3 regions of the Pantoea sp. X-Soil-TKNS-1207 genome follow, and region 3 is predicted to be linked to each of the others. Evidence: predicted binding sites of a transcription regulator. Region 3 holds the regulator's gene; each other region holds the start of a gene.

Region 1 (4,782 bases), 1.7 Mb from region 3:
CACCCATCTGGCCGGAACTGGCAGAGACGCTCAGGGCGCATGGCGCCCACAATTACGCGATCTGGCTGGATGCGGAACGTCATTTGCTGTTCGCCAGCGTGGAGATTGAGTCGGAGGCGCGCTGGGCGGCAGTGGCGCAAACCGAGGTATGCCAGCGCTGGTGGGCATCGATGAAGGATTTGATGCCCTCCAACGCCGACGACAGCCCGGTCAGCGCTGAGTTAAAACCGATGTTTTTCCTGCCTTAGGTCAGGGTGCGCAACGGACAGGCCTTATGCCGTCCGTTGCGCCAGCGGCAGCGAATCTGACGCGCAATATCCCGCCAGCGCTGGCCAGATCGCCATCTGCGTATCAACAATCTGTTCTAAATCCTCGCGGCTCGCCCCTTCACGGGCGCGCACCGACATCCCCTGAAGCAAACAGGCCAGAAAACTCGCCATGGTGGCGGTATTGCTGTCAGCCGGAATTTCGCCCTGCTGTTGGCGGGCCGCAAGGAACTGCTGCAACGCGATTTCCTGCGCATGATGTTGCTGTTCCAGCAGGCGGGCGACATCGGCGGAATCCGGCGACAGCGCGCTGGAGGTCGAAATTAAGAAGCAGCCCGCCGGTTTATCGCTGGCGGTAAAACAGGCAGCGGTAGCGCGAAAATAGGCTTCAATCGCCGACTGCACATTACGCGTTTTATCATGCAGCACCGCATTGCGTTGCGCGCTGAACTTGTCGAGATAGCGCTGCATCGCCGCTTTGAACAGACCTTCTTTGTTGGCAAATTCGGCATACAGCGTGGGTGCCTTGGCTCCGGTGGCGCTCACCAGATCGGCCAGCGAGGTACCTTCGTAACCGTGCGCCCAGAACAGCATCAGCGCTTTATCCAAGGCGTCTTCACGATCAAACACTTTTGGCCGCCCGCGACTTTTCCGCAGGGGCGTTGTGGATTGGTTCATACATCCTCACAGCGTGCAAAACACCTTATTAAATTACCGATCATTAAAAAAATATGCAATGCCGAAGCGCAGAGCGTAGCGACTGATTTGCCCGTTTGTGCTCCGCCGGTAAAAATCGCCTGTTTGGTGAAGTGCCACATAGCACGGAAGCCCATACTGACGCCACTTCCCATTAAAATAACAAACGTTAATAAATCTATTGACGCGAGAACGGCTTTGGATCTAGCATTTATTTAACGATTGTTAATTTAATGGCGATCAACCCAATTCATCTGCAAGAAGAGAGACGATTATGAAAAGTTTAAAACTGATGTTGGCCGCTGCGGCCCTGTCATCCATCGCATTTGCCAGTTTCGCTGCCGAGCAGGTCGATCAGACCCCGCTTAATGAACAGCAGGTTGGCGTGGTGACCTCAACAGGTAGTACGGATCTGACATCACTGGAGAATCAACTGTCGGAAAAGGCCAATGCTGCCGGAGCAAAGTCTTTCCGCATCACTTCGACCTCTGGCAAGAACAACCTGCATGGCACAGCAGACATTTATAAATAATTGATATCAGACGTTGATTCGAAGGGGCAGGCTTCAGATAGTAGCTATCTGAAGCCCTTTTTTTAACCGTTGGAACGTAACTGCGGATAACGACGGAAAATGTAGATACACCAGAACAGCGCCACGAGACCAATGATCCCGCCGACGTTGCCCACATCCGCCATCTTCATATGCAGGCTGACCTGATTTCCCAACAGGGCGCCAGCACCAATCCCAATATTGTAAATACCCGACATCAGCGACATCGCCACGTCGGTAGCATCCGGAGCCAGCGACAGCACGCGTACCTGCATCGCCAGTCCGATCATCATCATCGCCATACCCCAGAAAATACAGAGCGTGACGATGGCTGCCGGACGCACCGCAGCGAAAATCAGCAGCCCCATGCTCAGGGTAATCACCGCGATAGCGGCGATCAGCAGCGAGGACGGATATTTATTGCCGAGCGTGCTGAACAACACGCTGCCAATAATGCCCGCCGATCCAAACAGCAGCAGCAACAGCGTGGTGAAGTTCTCACCGGCGTTAGCCACTACCTGCATAAACGGCTCGATATAGCTGTAGGCGGTGTAATGCGCGGTAACCACCACCGTGACCAGCACATACATGCTGACCAGCGCCGGGCGACGAAATAGCATCGGTACGCTGCTGAGCGAACCCGTATGTTCGCTCGGCAGGCGCGGCAGAATGCGCATCAACAGCACCAGCAGCACCAGCGCGGAGAGACCAATCATGCCAAAGGTGGTGCGCCAGCCGAGATATTGCCCGACCACGCGGCCAATCGGAACGCCCAGCACCATCGCCAGTGCGGTGCCGGTTGCCAGCATACTCAGTGCCTGGGTTTTTTTACCAGCCGGGGCGACACGAATCGCCAGCGAGGCGGTAATCGACCAGAACACCGCATGGGCCAGCGCGATGCCGATACGCGAAAGCACCAGCGAGTTGAAGTCCCAGGCGACCGAGGAGAGCACATGGCTGGCGATAAACAGCACAAACAGGATCGCCAGCAGCATACGGCGTTCGACATTGCGCGTCAGCAGCATCAGCGGCAGCGATAACAGCGCCACCACCCAGGCATAGATGGTCAGCATGATGCCGACATCCGCGGTTTTCATTCCATAGCTGGCGGCGATATCGGACAGCAGGCCGACCGGCACAAACTCGGTGGTGTTAAAGACGAAAGCAGCGATAGCCAGCAGTACCACACGTAGCCAGGCCGTTTTACGAGAGACGGTAGTTGATTGCATTAATTTAAGATCAGTCAGGCAGCAGGTGAGGGGCGAAGGTGCACCCATGTAAAGTGACCTTCGTCACAATTTGTGCCTATTGTGAGGGATTAAAACGCTGAGGGAAACCGTCTAAGCGCGTTTTATTACTGAATATTTTTTATCGCCAACGCGCGGGTTAATAGCCTGAGGTTATTAACTCCGTTTCCGCGCGGGCATCATACGCGCCAGCGTGTTGTCTTTCAGAACATAGTGATGCAGCAACGCGGCGGCGGCATGCAGGCCAATTAGCCAGTAGCCGAGCGGCGCCAGGGTTTCATGCCAGCCAATCAGCGTATCGGCGAGATCGAAATCCGGCGTAGCGGCGACCGGCATTGGCAGACCAAACAGCTGCCACGGCCGTCCGTTGAGATATTTCGACGACACGCCCAGCAACGGCAACACCAGGAACAGCGCGTAGAGCAGGATATGCATCAGATTGGCAATCCACTGCTGCCAGCGCGGCGGGGGCGGCATAATGCCCGGCGTGCGGTGGCGATGACGCAGCGCGCCACGTACCAGCATCAACACCCACACCGAGACGCCACAGCTGAAGTGCGTCATCATCATCAGACTACGCAGCAGCGATCCACGCGGTGCAAAGCCACGCAGTTCAATGGTGGTATAAGCGACGGCGATCAACAGGACAGTCAGCCAGTGGAGGGCAATTTGCGACGTTGCGAATTTTTCCCGCATTAATTAATCACCTAAAGAAAATAGCCTGTGTCTAACATAGCGAAATGCGGCAGGAAAACTTAACAAAATGGCGCAACGTCGCGGGCGATTTCAGGCCAGGATTATCAGAGTCGCACCATGTGTTTTAGCGCCACGCTATGTTGAGTGGTCAGGTTTTTTTTTACCGCCACCGGGCAACAATGTTCACAACCCAGGGCGCTGGGATAAAATTTACGCGCCTGCTGAATTGCCGCGTTTGCGGTATAGAAAGTGCCGAGAAAACGCCGCGCCGTATCGGGGGGAAGGAAGGGACAACCCGTTGCATGTACCACATGATTATCGTTATAGCCCGCGTGCTTATCGACATAATAATAGAGACCCATCTGGCTTCCTCATTGCTGTGAAAAAAAAATTCTAACTATTGTTGGAATAGAAGGAATTATAGCGATCTCTGGGTATTTTGTTTTATTTGGTACTAAAGGTTTGTCCGAACGTGTCCTGGCGGGGAGAGAGCGGGGCGCAAGGCCCCGAAGGAAAGATGAAGAGGATTACAGTTTACGGCACTGCAACCGCCAGCCAACCAGCAGCGCCAGCAGCAGCAGCACGCTGATAAACGCGGTCACACCGCCCCAGCCAAAGCTGTGCCAGAACACGCCGCCTAAGGTTCCGGCTACGCTGGAGCCGACGTAGTAGCTGAATAAATAGAGGGAAGAGGCCTGGCCTTTGGCGCGACGGGCGCGCGGACCAATCCAGCCGCTGGCAACGGAGTGGGCGGCAAAAAATCCGGCGGTAAACAGCATCATCCCAGGCAGGATGATCCACAGGGTATTAAAGGCCGTCAGCAGCAGACCGCACAGCATGATCGCCGTCGCACCGATCATCACCGGACCGCGGCCAAAACGGCTGGTCATCGCCCCGGCTTTGGGAGAACTCCACGACCCGGTCAGATACACCACCGACAGCAAACCCACCACCGCCTGGCTGAGAAACCACGGCGCGCTCAGCAGGCGATAGCCAATGTAGTTGAACAGGGTGACAAACGCGCCCATCAACAGGAAGCCCTCCGCGAACAGTAGCGGCAGTCCTTTATCACGCCAGTGCAGGCGGAAGTTGATCAGCAAATTACGTGGCCGTAACGAGGCCGGGCGGAAATGGCGTGAGGCGGGCAGGATTTTCCAGAACATCAGCGCGGAAGCCAGCGAAAAGCAGCCAATTACGCCAATGGCGATGCGCCACGAAAAGATGTCGGTCAGCACCCCGGTCAGCAGGCGTCCGCTCATCCCACCGATTGAGTTACCGCTGATATACAGCCCCATCGAGAACGCGATCACGCGCGGATGAATCTCTT
Region 2 (4,782 bases), 1.2 Mb from region 3:
TCCCTTCATATTTCCCTATGCAAGTTGCATCGCGAGTTTGATGGAGATCGCCATGCTCGCAGAGTTCGCCTTACCTGTCCAGGCGATATCAAAAGCGGTGCCGTGGTCAGCCGACGTACGGATAAACGGCAGTCCGGCGGTGATATTGACACCATCATAAAAACCAAGCAATTTCAGCGGGATATGCCCCTGATCGTGGTACATCGCCACCACGATATCGTACTGCCCCTGCTGGCATTGCAGGAACACGGTATCCGGCGGGCAAGGGCCGTAAACGTCGATGCCTTTTTCCTTCATCGCCTTGATTGCAGGCGCAACGGTGGTGATCTCTTCATCACCGAACAGACCGTTTTCACCGGCGTGCGGGTTCACCCCGGCCACCGCAATGCGCGGGTGGTCATAACCGACGCGGCGCAGGAAGGTGTCCGCCATGCCGATCACCGTTTCGATACGCGGACGGTTCAGGGTGTCGAGGAATTTCCGCAGCGCGATATGGGTAGTGACGTGAATCACCTTCAGATGGTCGGTGTACAGCACCATGGCGTAATCTTTGGTATTGGTCAGCTGCGCCAGCAGTTCGGTGTGGCCCGGATAGATATGACCCGCCGAGTGCAGTGCTTCTTTATTTAATGGCGCGGTGGCAATCGCCTGGACTTCCCCCGCCAGCGCCAGCTCGGTCGCGCGTTTCACGCAGCGCCAGGCGAGATCGCCCGCCTCTTTTTGCACCACGCCCGGCTTCAGTGCTTCCGGGTTCGCCAGCGGCTCATCAATCACGTTGATGATGCCCGGTGCGAAATGCGCATCTTTCACCTGATCCAGCACGCGCAGTTCCACCTGCGGCGTAATGTTCAATCCCATCACCCGACGCAGCGTGCTGGCGCAGCCGACAACTACCGCAGGCACGCCCGCAAGTTCGCCTTCCGCCAGCGCTTTAATGATGATCTCCGGGCTGATGCCCGCCGGATCGCCCATGGTCACCGCAATAATTTTATTCACTCGACTTCTCCTCAATAAAACGAATGGCTTCTACCAGGGTGTTTTCGTCGCCAAAGCCACCCGCTTTGGTCATCACCGGCAGGTGTAACTCACTATTAAGCAAAACCCCGTGCGGCACGCAGCCCGCCACCAGGCCCTGAATCTGAAAACCACTGGCGCCGAGCGCCTGCGCCACGGCAATCGCCACATCGCCGCCGGAAAGATACAGCCCGGCGGGTTGGACGGTGCGGCACACCGCTTCGGTCAGCTGCGCCAGGAACTGGCAAATACGCTCACCCAGCTGCTGGCGGGAAACCTGATGCTGCTGACACAGCGCGTCAATATCGTGGCGCTGTCCGGCATGTTGCGTGGTTCGTACCACGCAGTGCGTCCCGGCCTGTAGCGCCTGCTGCATCGTCTGCTGCCAGTCACTGGCCTGTGGCCACGCCGGTTGGGCAAACAGCTGGCGGATATCAATATCGATAATGCGGATGGCGCGCTGGCTGGCGAGACGGTCGATCTGCTGCCGGGCAATGGCGCTCATCGAACCGACTACCGCCAGCACCGGGCGCGCCGGGCGTGCGGCAAGAAACTCACCGAGCGCGTCACCCAAACCAGAGGCACCCGCCAGCAGCGGACGCGTTGCCAGCGTGGCGGCGGCCTGCATCAATAAGGCGAGATCCGCATCCTGCTCGATATCAATCACCACCAGCCCGCGCTTGCCCGCCAGCACCTGCGGAAGCGTGCCGCTGCGCAGGGTCGCGAGATCGATCACCTCACCCGGTAACGCGCTTTGCATCTGCAACCGTTCGAGTACGTTGCTGCTGGGAACCGGCGTTTTGGGATCGCTGGCGAACTCGGTATCGGTCAGCCGCTGCTGATTGATCCAGACTTCACCGTGGCGCGTGGTGCGCCCCAGCTTCGGCACCGCAGGCACCACCAGCGCCAGCGTTTTGCCGCTGGCCTGCAATGCCGCGCTAATTTCCGCGCCCGGATTACCACGCAGCGTGGAATCCATCTTTTTAAACAGCCAGCCATCCTGGGCGATCGCCTGATATTGCTGCACGGCGGCGCGGGTGCGCTGAGCCGCCTCGTCGGCGCTCACCGCCCGGCTGTCGGTACTTATCACCAGCACATCGGCAGCGGAGGCATCGTGCGGCGTCTCGCTATTGAACAGCACATGTACGCGCGCCCCTGCCCGGGCCAGTCCGCTTCCGGCATCGTTAGCGCCGGTAAAATCATCGGCAATCACCAGAACCGGCGTTTTCCATGGTTGTGAACGCATTCTCTCTCCTGTAACGGGCAGCGTGCCGTGTTGAGATTGATTATATTCAATCATGATTGATTATATGTGAGCAAGATCAAATTAATTGAAATCAATATGCCCTATAAATTCAGGCACAGTTAGTGACAGACATCGCAATCCATTGAGCAGAACTAATCAATCTGGCGCGATAACACCGGGAAAAGGGTACGAAATGAATATCAACAGCACCGTGATCAGCGGCTATCAGGCACTTAATGACCTCAGCTACCTGCTGCAAGGCAAGCAGAAAGCTCTGCTGGTCACCGATAAGAATATAGAGGGCATCCCCGCGGTTCAGACCTTAATTGCGCAGCTGAAGCAGCAGATCGCCAGCCTCAGCGTGGTGAACAGCGTGCCGCCGGAACCAAGCCAGCATGATGTGGCCGCGATTGTTGCCGCTCTGCCAACCACCGATGTGGATCTGGTAATTGGTATTGGCGGCGGTAGCGTGCTGGATGTGGCCAAGCTGCTGTCTGTGCTGTGCGTTAACGGCGCACCGTCGCTGGACGCGCTGCTGGCAGGGGAAAAACCGCTGAGCCGCACCACCTCGCTGTTGATTCCAACCACCGCGGGCACCGGCTCTGAAGCCACGCCGAACGCCATTCTGGCGATTCCGGAGAAAGAAACCAAGGTCGGCATTATCACGCCGGTGATGCTGCCGGATTACGTGGCGCTGGTGCCGGAACTGACCACCAGTATGCCGCCGCATATCGCCTCTTCCACCGGCATTGATGCCCTTTGCCACCTGATTGAGTGCTTCACCGCTACGGTTGCCAACCCGGTGAGTGACAACTATGCGCTGATTGGCATGAAGAAACTGTTCGCCAGCCTCGAAACAGCCGTCGCCGAGCCGGGCAATCTGGAAGCGCGTCTGAATATGTTGTGGGCCTCTTACTACGGCGGCGCCTCGATTGCCCATGCCGGTACCCATCTGGTGCACGCCATGTCATACCCGCTGGGCGGCAAGTATCACATCCCACACGGCGTGGCGAACGCCATTCTGCTGGCGCCGTGTATGCGTTTTGTCCGTCCGGCGGCAGTGAGCAAATTCGCTCAGGCTTACGATCTGCTGCCCGATGCCGATCTCAAACTGGATGAAGAAGCGAAATCGCACGCGCTGGTGGACTACTTTGCCGCGCTGGTGCAACGCCTGAAGCTGCCTGCCAGCCTGGAAGAGCTGGGCATCGCCCCGGATCACCTGCCCTACCTGGTGGAAGCCGCGCTCGACGTGCAGCGCCTGATGAAGAATGTACCGATGAAAGTCAGCGCCGATGACGTGCGAAACGTCTACCTGACGCTGTTTCCGGCTCTGAATCACTAAGGACTATCGAGGAAATTATGAGTAATAAAATCCAGGGCGTACTGACCGCCATTGTCACCACCTTTGATCGCGACGGCACGTTCAATCCCGCCACTCAGCGTGAGCAGGTGAAACGCCAGCTGAGCGCCGGTAACGGTATTTTCTGCGGCGGCACCAACGGCGAGTTCTTCGTCCTTAACGATCAGGAAAAAGTGGCGGTCACCGCAACCTGCGTTGATGAAGTCAACGGCAGCGCGCCGGTCGTGGCCCATATTGGCGAAATCTCGACGCGTGAAACCATCCGTCTCGGCCAGCAGATTGCAAAACTGGGCGTGGATGCCGTATCGGTGATCACCCCGTATTTCGTGCCGCTGAAACAGGACGAGCTGATTTATCACTATCAGACCGTCGCCGATGCCCTGAGCGTACCGCTGTTCCTTTACAACATCCCGGCGCGTACCGGCAACACGCTGCAACCGGAAACGGTGCGCACGCTGGCCGCGCACCCGAACATTATCGGCATCAAAGACAGCGCCGGTAGCTATGAAAGCCTGAGCGGCTTCCTGAAAGCGGCGGAAGGGATCGACAACTTTGACGTGCTGAATGGCCCGGATTCGCTGATCCATCAGGGCTTCGTTGATGGCTGCTCCGCCTGCATCTCCGGCCTCGCTAACGTGGCGCCGAAAGAGATCAACGCCATCTGGGCGCGCTTCCACGCGGGCGACATCGAAGGTTCGCGCCTGGCGCAGGAAAACGTTACTGGCCTGCGTACCGACCTTTACAGCGTGGGCTTCTCGCCGGCGGCGGTGAAAAAAGCCGTCTCCCTGCTCGGTTATGACGTGGGCGACAGTCGCTACGCGGTACGCTTCAGCGCGGCTGAAGAGCAGAAGATTCGCCAGATCGTAAACCAGTATTTGCAGTAACGGCCGTCAGGGCAGCGGCTGCTGCCCTTGCCTGATCCACTTTTTACACCGGGAAGCGTTATGAAAGTCATCTGTACCTCACCCTCGTTCGCTAAATATGACGCAACACCAATCACCACGCTGCAACAGCAGGGTTTTGAGCTGATCGCTCTGCCCGCCGATGCCCCGCTCAGCGCGCTGGAGCCGCATCTGGCTGACACCGTGGCGATGATTGTTGCCTTTACCGACGTCAATGAAGAGCTGCTGAGCAAAGCGCCGCAGTTGAAGATCGTCTGCAA
Region 3 (4,782 bases):
CGCGCCAGCGCCATGCCGTTACTGACCGGCGTGCGTAAGCCGCTGCTGATCATCCATGCGCAGGACGATCCCTTTATGACCGACGCGGTGATCCCGCAGCCGCAGCAACTGTCGCCGTCGATTGAGTATCAGCTGACCCAACAGGGCGGCCATGTCGGCTTTGTCAGCGGTACCTTGCTGCGGCCGCAAATGTGGCTGGAACAGCGCGTGCCGCAGTGGTTATCAACTTATCTGGATGTGTGACTGTGATTATTCCGTGGCAACAACTTGACCCCGAAACGCTGGAAAACCTGATTGAATCCTTTGTATTGCGCGAAGGGACCGACTACGGTGAACAGGAGCGAAGCCTGATGCAGAAAGTCGCCGATGTGCGTCGTCAGCTGGAGCGCGGCGATGCGGTGCTCGTGTGGTCAGAACTGCACGAAACCGTCAATATCATGGCGCGCGGTGAATTTCGCGGCTAATGCACATCCCGGCTTTTCGTGCTAACAATGCTCATCGCCGGACCTCACAGGGAGCTTTGTTATGTCAGCCAGGCATCCGATTATTGCCGTCACCGGTTCCAGCGGCGCCGGAACTACCACTACCAGCCTTGCCTTCCGTAAAATTTTCCAGCAGTTGGATCTGCATGCCGCAGAGCTGGAAGGCGACAGTTTCCACCGTTATACCCGCCCGGAAATGGATATGGCGATCCGCAAAGCGCGCGATCTTGGCCGTCATATCAGCTACTTCGGGCCGGAAGCCAACGATTTTGGCCTGCTGGAGCAGACCTTTAAGCATTATGGTCAGACCGGCCTCGGCCAGTCGCGCAAATATCTGCACACCTACGATGAGGCGGTGCCGTGGAATCAGGTGCCCGGCACCTTTACGCCCTGGCAGCCGCTGCCGGAAAACACCGACGTGCTGTTTTATGAAGGTCTGCATGGCGGCGTCGTAACGCAGCCGCACAATGTGGCGGAGCATGTTGATTTGCTGGTGGGCGTGGTGCCGATCGTCAATCTGGAGTGGATTCAGAAGCTGGTGCGCGATACCAGCGAGCGCGGCCATTCACGCGAAGCGGTAATGGATTCGGTGGTGCGTTCGATGGAGGATTACATCAACTTTATCACGCCGCAATTCTCCCGTACCCACATCAACTTCCAGCGCGTGCCAACCGTCGATACCTCGAACCCCTTCGCCGCACGCGAAATCCCGTCGCTGGATGAAAGCTTCGTGGTGATCCATTTCCGTGGCCTGGAAGGCATTGCTTTTCCCTATCTGCTGGCGATGATTCAGGGTTCCTTTATCTCGCATATGAACACCCTGGTGGTGCCGGGCGGCAAAATGGGACTGGCGATGGAATTGATTATGACGCCGCTGGTGCAACGGCTGATTGAAGGCAAACGGATTGAATAATCAGGAAGTTATGGCATGACCGGCAGAAATGCCGACCCTGCAAACCCAGGTGCGAATTCATTCGCACCTGGAATTGACGATCGAGATAGCCGTTATAACTCAACGACCTCGTAGCTGTGGGTAATCTCTACCCCTTTGCCCAGCATGATCGCCACCGAACAATATTTTTCCGCCGAGAGATCGACCGCACGCGCCACCGCTTTATCGCCCAGCGCTTTGCCGCTGACAATAAAATGCAGGTTAATATGCGTGAAAATGCGTGGCGCTTCTTCGCGACGCGTAGAGGTAAGTTTTACCTCGCAATCGGTCACGTCATTACGTCCTTTTTGCAGGATTGACACCACGTCAATCGCACTGCAACCACCAGCCGCCATCAGTACCATCTCCATCGGACTCGGCGCTTTATCGCCAGAATTCCCATCCATTAATACCTGATGGCCCGATGAGGATTCTCCGAGAAAGGTTAACCCCTCCACCCACTTGACTCGTGCCTGCATTATTCTTTCTCCTGACCAGGCTGATTTGCCGCCAGAATACGCCTTCACCTGATAAACAGCAATCCAGACTAATCGGCTTTTGCTGAAGCGAGACAACAGAAGACAGCTTGCAAAAGCTGTGCTACAAACAGTGCTGAAAATATTTTCGTCGCAATAGACGAAGGCGGGATGAATCAAAAGCTAAGCTTAAGAGTACACCCGAATAATTTCCTTAACTGGAAGCGCTTGATGATTTCACCGCCTGACAGGGAAAACTGCCCCCTGTGTTTTGGGCACGATTACAACAGAGGATAATAGCGAATGGTTCTCGGCAAACCGCAAACAGACCCTACACTCGAATGGTTCCTGTCCCATTGCCATATTCACAAATATCCATCCAAAAGCACCCTGATCCACCAGGGTGAGAAAGCGGAAACGCTCTACTACATCGTGAAAGGTGCCGTTGCGGTACTGATTAAAGATGAAGAAGGCAAAGAGATGATCCTCTCCTACCTCAATCAGGGAGATTTCATCGGCGAGCTTGGCCTGTTTGAAGAAGGTCAGGAGCGTAGTGCCTGGGTACGAGCGAAAACTGCCTGCGAAGTGGCTGAAATTTCCTACAAAAAATTCCGTCAGCTGATTCAGGTAAACCCGGATATTTTAATGCGTCTTTCGTCGCAGATGGCACGTCGCCTGCAGGTGACATCAGAAAAAGTAGGCAACCTTGCCTTCCTTGATGTGACAGGTCGCATTGCGCAGACACTGCTTAATCTGGCCAAACAGCCCGATGCCATGACCCACCCGGACGGGATGCAGATCAAAATCACCCGTCAGGAAATTGGTCAGATCGTCGGCTGTTCACGTGAAACAGTCGGCCGTATTCTGAAAATGCTGGAAGATCAAAATCTGATCTCAGCACATGGTAAAACCATCGTCGTTTACGGCACCCGCTAATTTCTTCTCACCTACGGCGTGATGGCAGCATCACGCCGTTTTTGTCTGCGATGAGCTGATGTGGCGTCGAATCATCTATCATCCCGAAGTTAACTATGCCCTGCGGCAAACGCTGGTGTTATGCCTGCCCGTGGCGCTCGGTTGGCTGTTCGGCGATCTGCAAAAAGGCCTGTTGTTCTCGCTGGTCCCTGCCTGCTGCAACATCGCCGGTCTCGACACGCCGCACAAACGCTTCTTTAAACGCCTGATTGTCGGCGGCTCCCTGTTTGCCACCGGCAGCTTTCTGATCCAGTGGCTGACCAATTACCATATTCCCCTGCCGCTGATTCTGCTGATTCTGCCCCTGCTGATTGGCGTGACCGGTGAGATCAGCCCGTTGCATGGCCGTTTGCTGCCCGCCACGCTGATCGCCGCTATTTTTACCCTCAGCCTGGCCGGACGTATGCCGATGTGGGTGCCGCCGCTGCTGTATATCGGCGGCACGCTGTGGTACGGGCTGTTTAACTGGTTCTGGTTCTGGCTGTGGAAAGAGCAGCCGATGCGCGAAACCCTCAGCCTGCTGTACCGCGAACTGGCCGACTATTGCGATGCCAAATACACTCTGCTGACGCAGCTGACCGATCCGGAAAAGGCGCTGCCGCCGTTGCTGGCGCGTCAACAGAAGGCGGTCGATCTGATCACCACCTGCTATCAGCAGATGCATATGCTGTCTGCCAGCAATGACAACAGCCACAAACGGCTGACGCGTGCCTTCCAGGTGGCGCTCGATCTCCAGGAACATATCTCCGTCAGCCTGCATCAGCCGGAAGAGGTGCAAAAACTGGTGGAGCAGAGCCACGCGGAAGCGGTGATCCGCTGGAACGCCAAAACCATCTCAGCCCGGCTGCGCATCCTGGCCGACGCGATTCTCTATCACCAGCTGCCGGAGCGTTTCCAGATGGACAAGCAGCTGAGCGCGCTGGAAAAGATTGCGCGTCAGAACCCGGATAACCCGGTGAGTAACTTTTGCCTGTACCACTTCAGCCGCATTGCGCGCGTATTGCGTAGCCAGAAACCGCTCTACACCCGCGACCTGATGGCCGATCGCCAGCGGCGTCTGCCCTTTTTTCCTGCGCTGCGCAGCTACCTGTCGCTGAAGTCCCCGGCGCTGCGCACCGCGGCGCGCTTTGCCGTGATGCTGATGTTCGGCAGCGGGCTGGCGCTGTTCTTCAATATCCCCAAACCTTACTGGATTCTGATGACCACCATGTTCGTCAGTCAGAACGGCTACAGCGCCACGCGGGTCAGGATTCAGCACCGTGCGCTCGGCACCTTCGCCGGGCTGTTAATCGCCGCCGCCTCGCTGCGCTTCGCCGTGCCGGAGTCGATGGCGCTACTGTTTATGCTGGTGATTACCCTCGCCAGCTATCTGGTGACGCGCAAGTATTACGGCTGGTCGATGATTGGCTTTACCGTGACGGCGGTATATTCGCTACAACTGCTGTCGCTGAACGGCGCGGAGTTTCTGCTGCCGCGTATGATGGATACGCTGATGGGATGCCTGATTGCCTTTGGCGGCATGATTTGGCTGTGGCCGCAGTGGCAGAGCGGTTTGCTGCGAAAGAACGCGCACGATGCGCTGGAAACCTATCAGGAAGCGCTGCAACTGTTGCTCGGACCGGAACAATCACCGGAGAAGCTGGCGTATCAACGTATCCGGGTCAATCAGGCGCACAACGCGCTATTTAACTCACTCAATCAGGCGATGACCGAGCCGGGGTTTAATTCGCAGTATCTGAAAGATATGCGCATGTGGGTGACGCACAGCCAGTTCATTGTTGAACATATCAACGCCATGACCATTCTGGCGCGTGAACATACCATGCTGACGCCAAAGCTGGCGGAGCGTTATCTGCAATCCTGCGAAATCGCGCTACAGCGTTGTCAGCAGCGGCTGGCGTATGACGGGCCGGGTAAT

What was found. Region 3 encodes CRP, which controls carbon source genes, mostly activating them, when cyclic AMP is high. Its sites were predicted from a motif close to ATGTGANNNNNNTCACAT; they were not measured.
Region 1: AC6I8V_RS10510 (sugar transporter) is a predicted target of CRP. The motif match lies at 2,793-2,810, and genes of this name have one in related genera.
Region 2: AC6I8V_RS03740 (iron-containing alcohol dehydrogenase) is a predicted target of CRP. The motif match lies at 2,325-2,342, and genes of this name have one in related genera.

Annotation. Positions count from the first base shown of each region.
Region 1 covers NZ_AP035958.1:2,236,917-2,241,698, reverse strand. Annotated here, with positions in the region: gene rhaM (L-rhamnose mutarotase) at 1-248, shown strand, start outside; gene AC6I8V_RS10520 (TetR/AcrR family transcriptional regulator) at 273-944, opposite strand; gene bhsA (multiple stress resistance protein BhsA) at 1,237-1,494, shown strand; gene AC6I8V_RS10510 (sugar transporter) at 1,557-2,741, opposite strand; gene cybB (cytochrome b561) at 2,916-3,455, opposite strand; gene AC6I8V_RS10500 (hypothetical protein) at 3,560-3,817, opposite strand; gene ynfM (multidrug efflux MFS transporter YnfM/SxtP(Kp)) at 3,983-4,782, opposite strand, start outside.
Region 2 covers NZ_AP035958.1:838,542-843,323, reverse strand. Annotated here, with positions in the region: gene AC6I8V_RS03755 (DeoR/GlpR family DNA-binding transcription regulator) at 1-9, opposite strand, end outside; gene AC6I8V_RS03750 (D-threonate 4-phosphate dehydrogenase) at 16-996, opposite strand; gene dtnK (D-threonate kinase) at 989-2,260, opposite strand; gene AC6I8V_RS03740 (iron-containing alcohol dehydrogenase) at 2,454-3,602, shown strand; gene AC6I8V_RS03735 (dihydrodipicolinate synthase family protein) at 3,620-4,504, shown strand; gene AC6I8V_RS03730 (phosphoglycerate dehydrogenase) at 4,565-4,782, shown strand, end outside.
Region 3 covers NZ_AP035958.1:3,960,017-3,964,798, forward strand. Annotated here, with positions in the region: gene AC6I8V_RS18480 (hydrolase) at 1-243, shown strand, start outside; gene AC6I8V_RS18485 (YheU family protein) at 246-464, shown strand; gene AC6I8V_RS18490 (phosphoribulokinase) at 526-1,395, shown strand; gene AC6I8V_RS18495 (OsmC family protein) at 1,488-1,892, opposite strand; gene crp (cAMP-activated global transcriptional regulator CRP) at 2,193-2,825, shown strand; gene AC6I8V_RS18505 (YccS/YhfK family putative transporter) at 2,884-4,782, shown strand, end outside.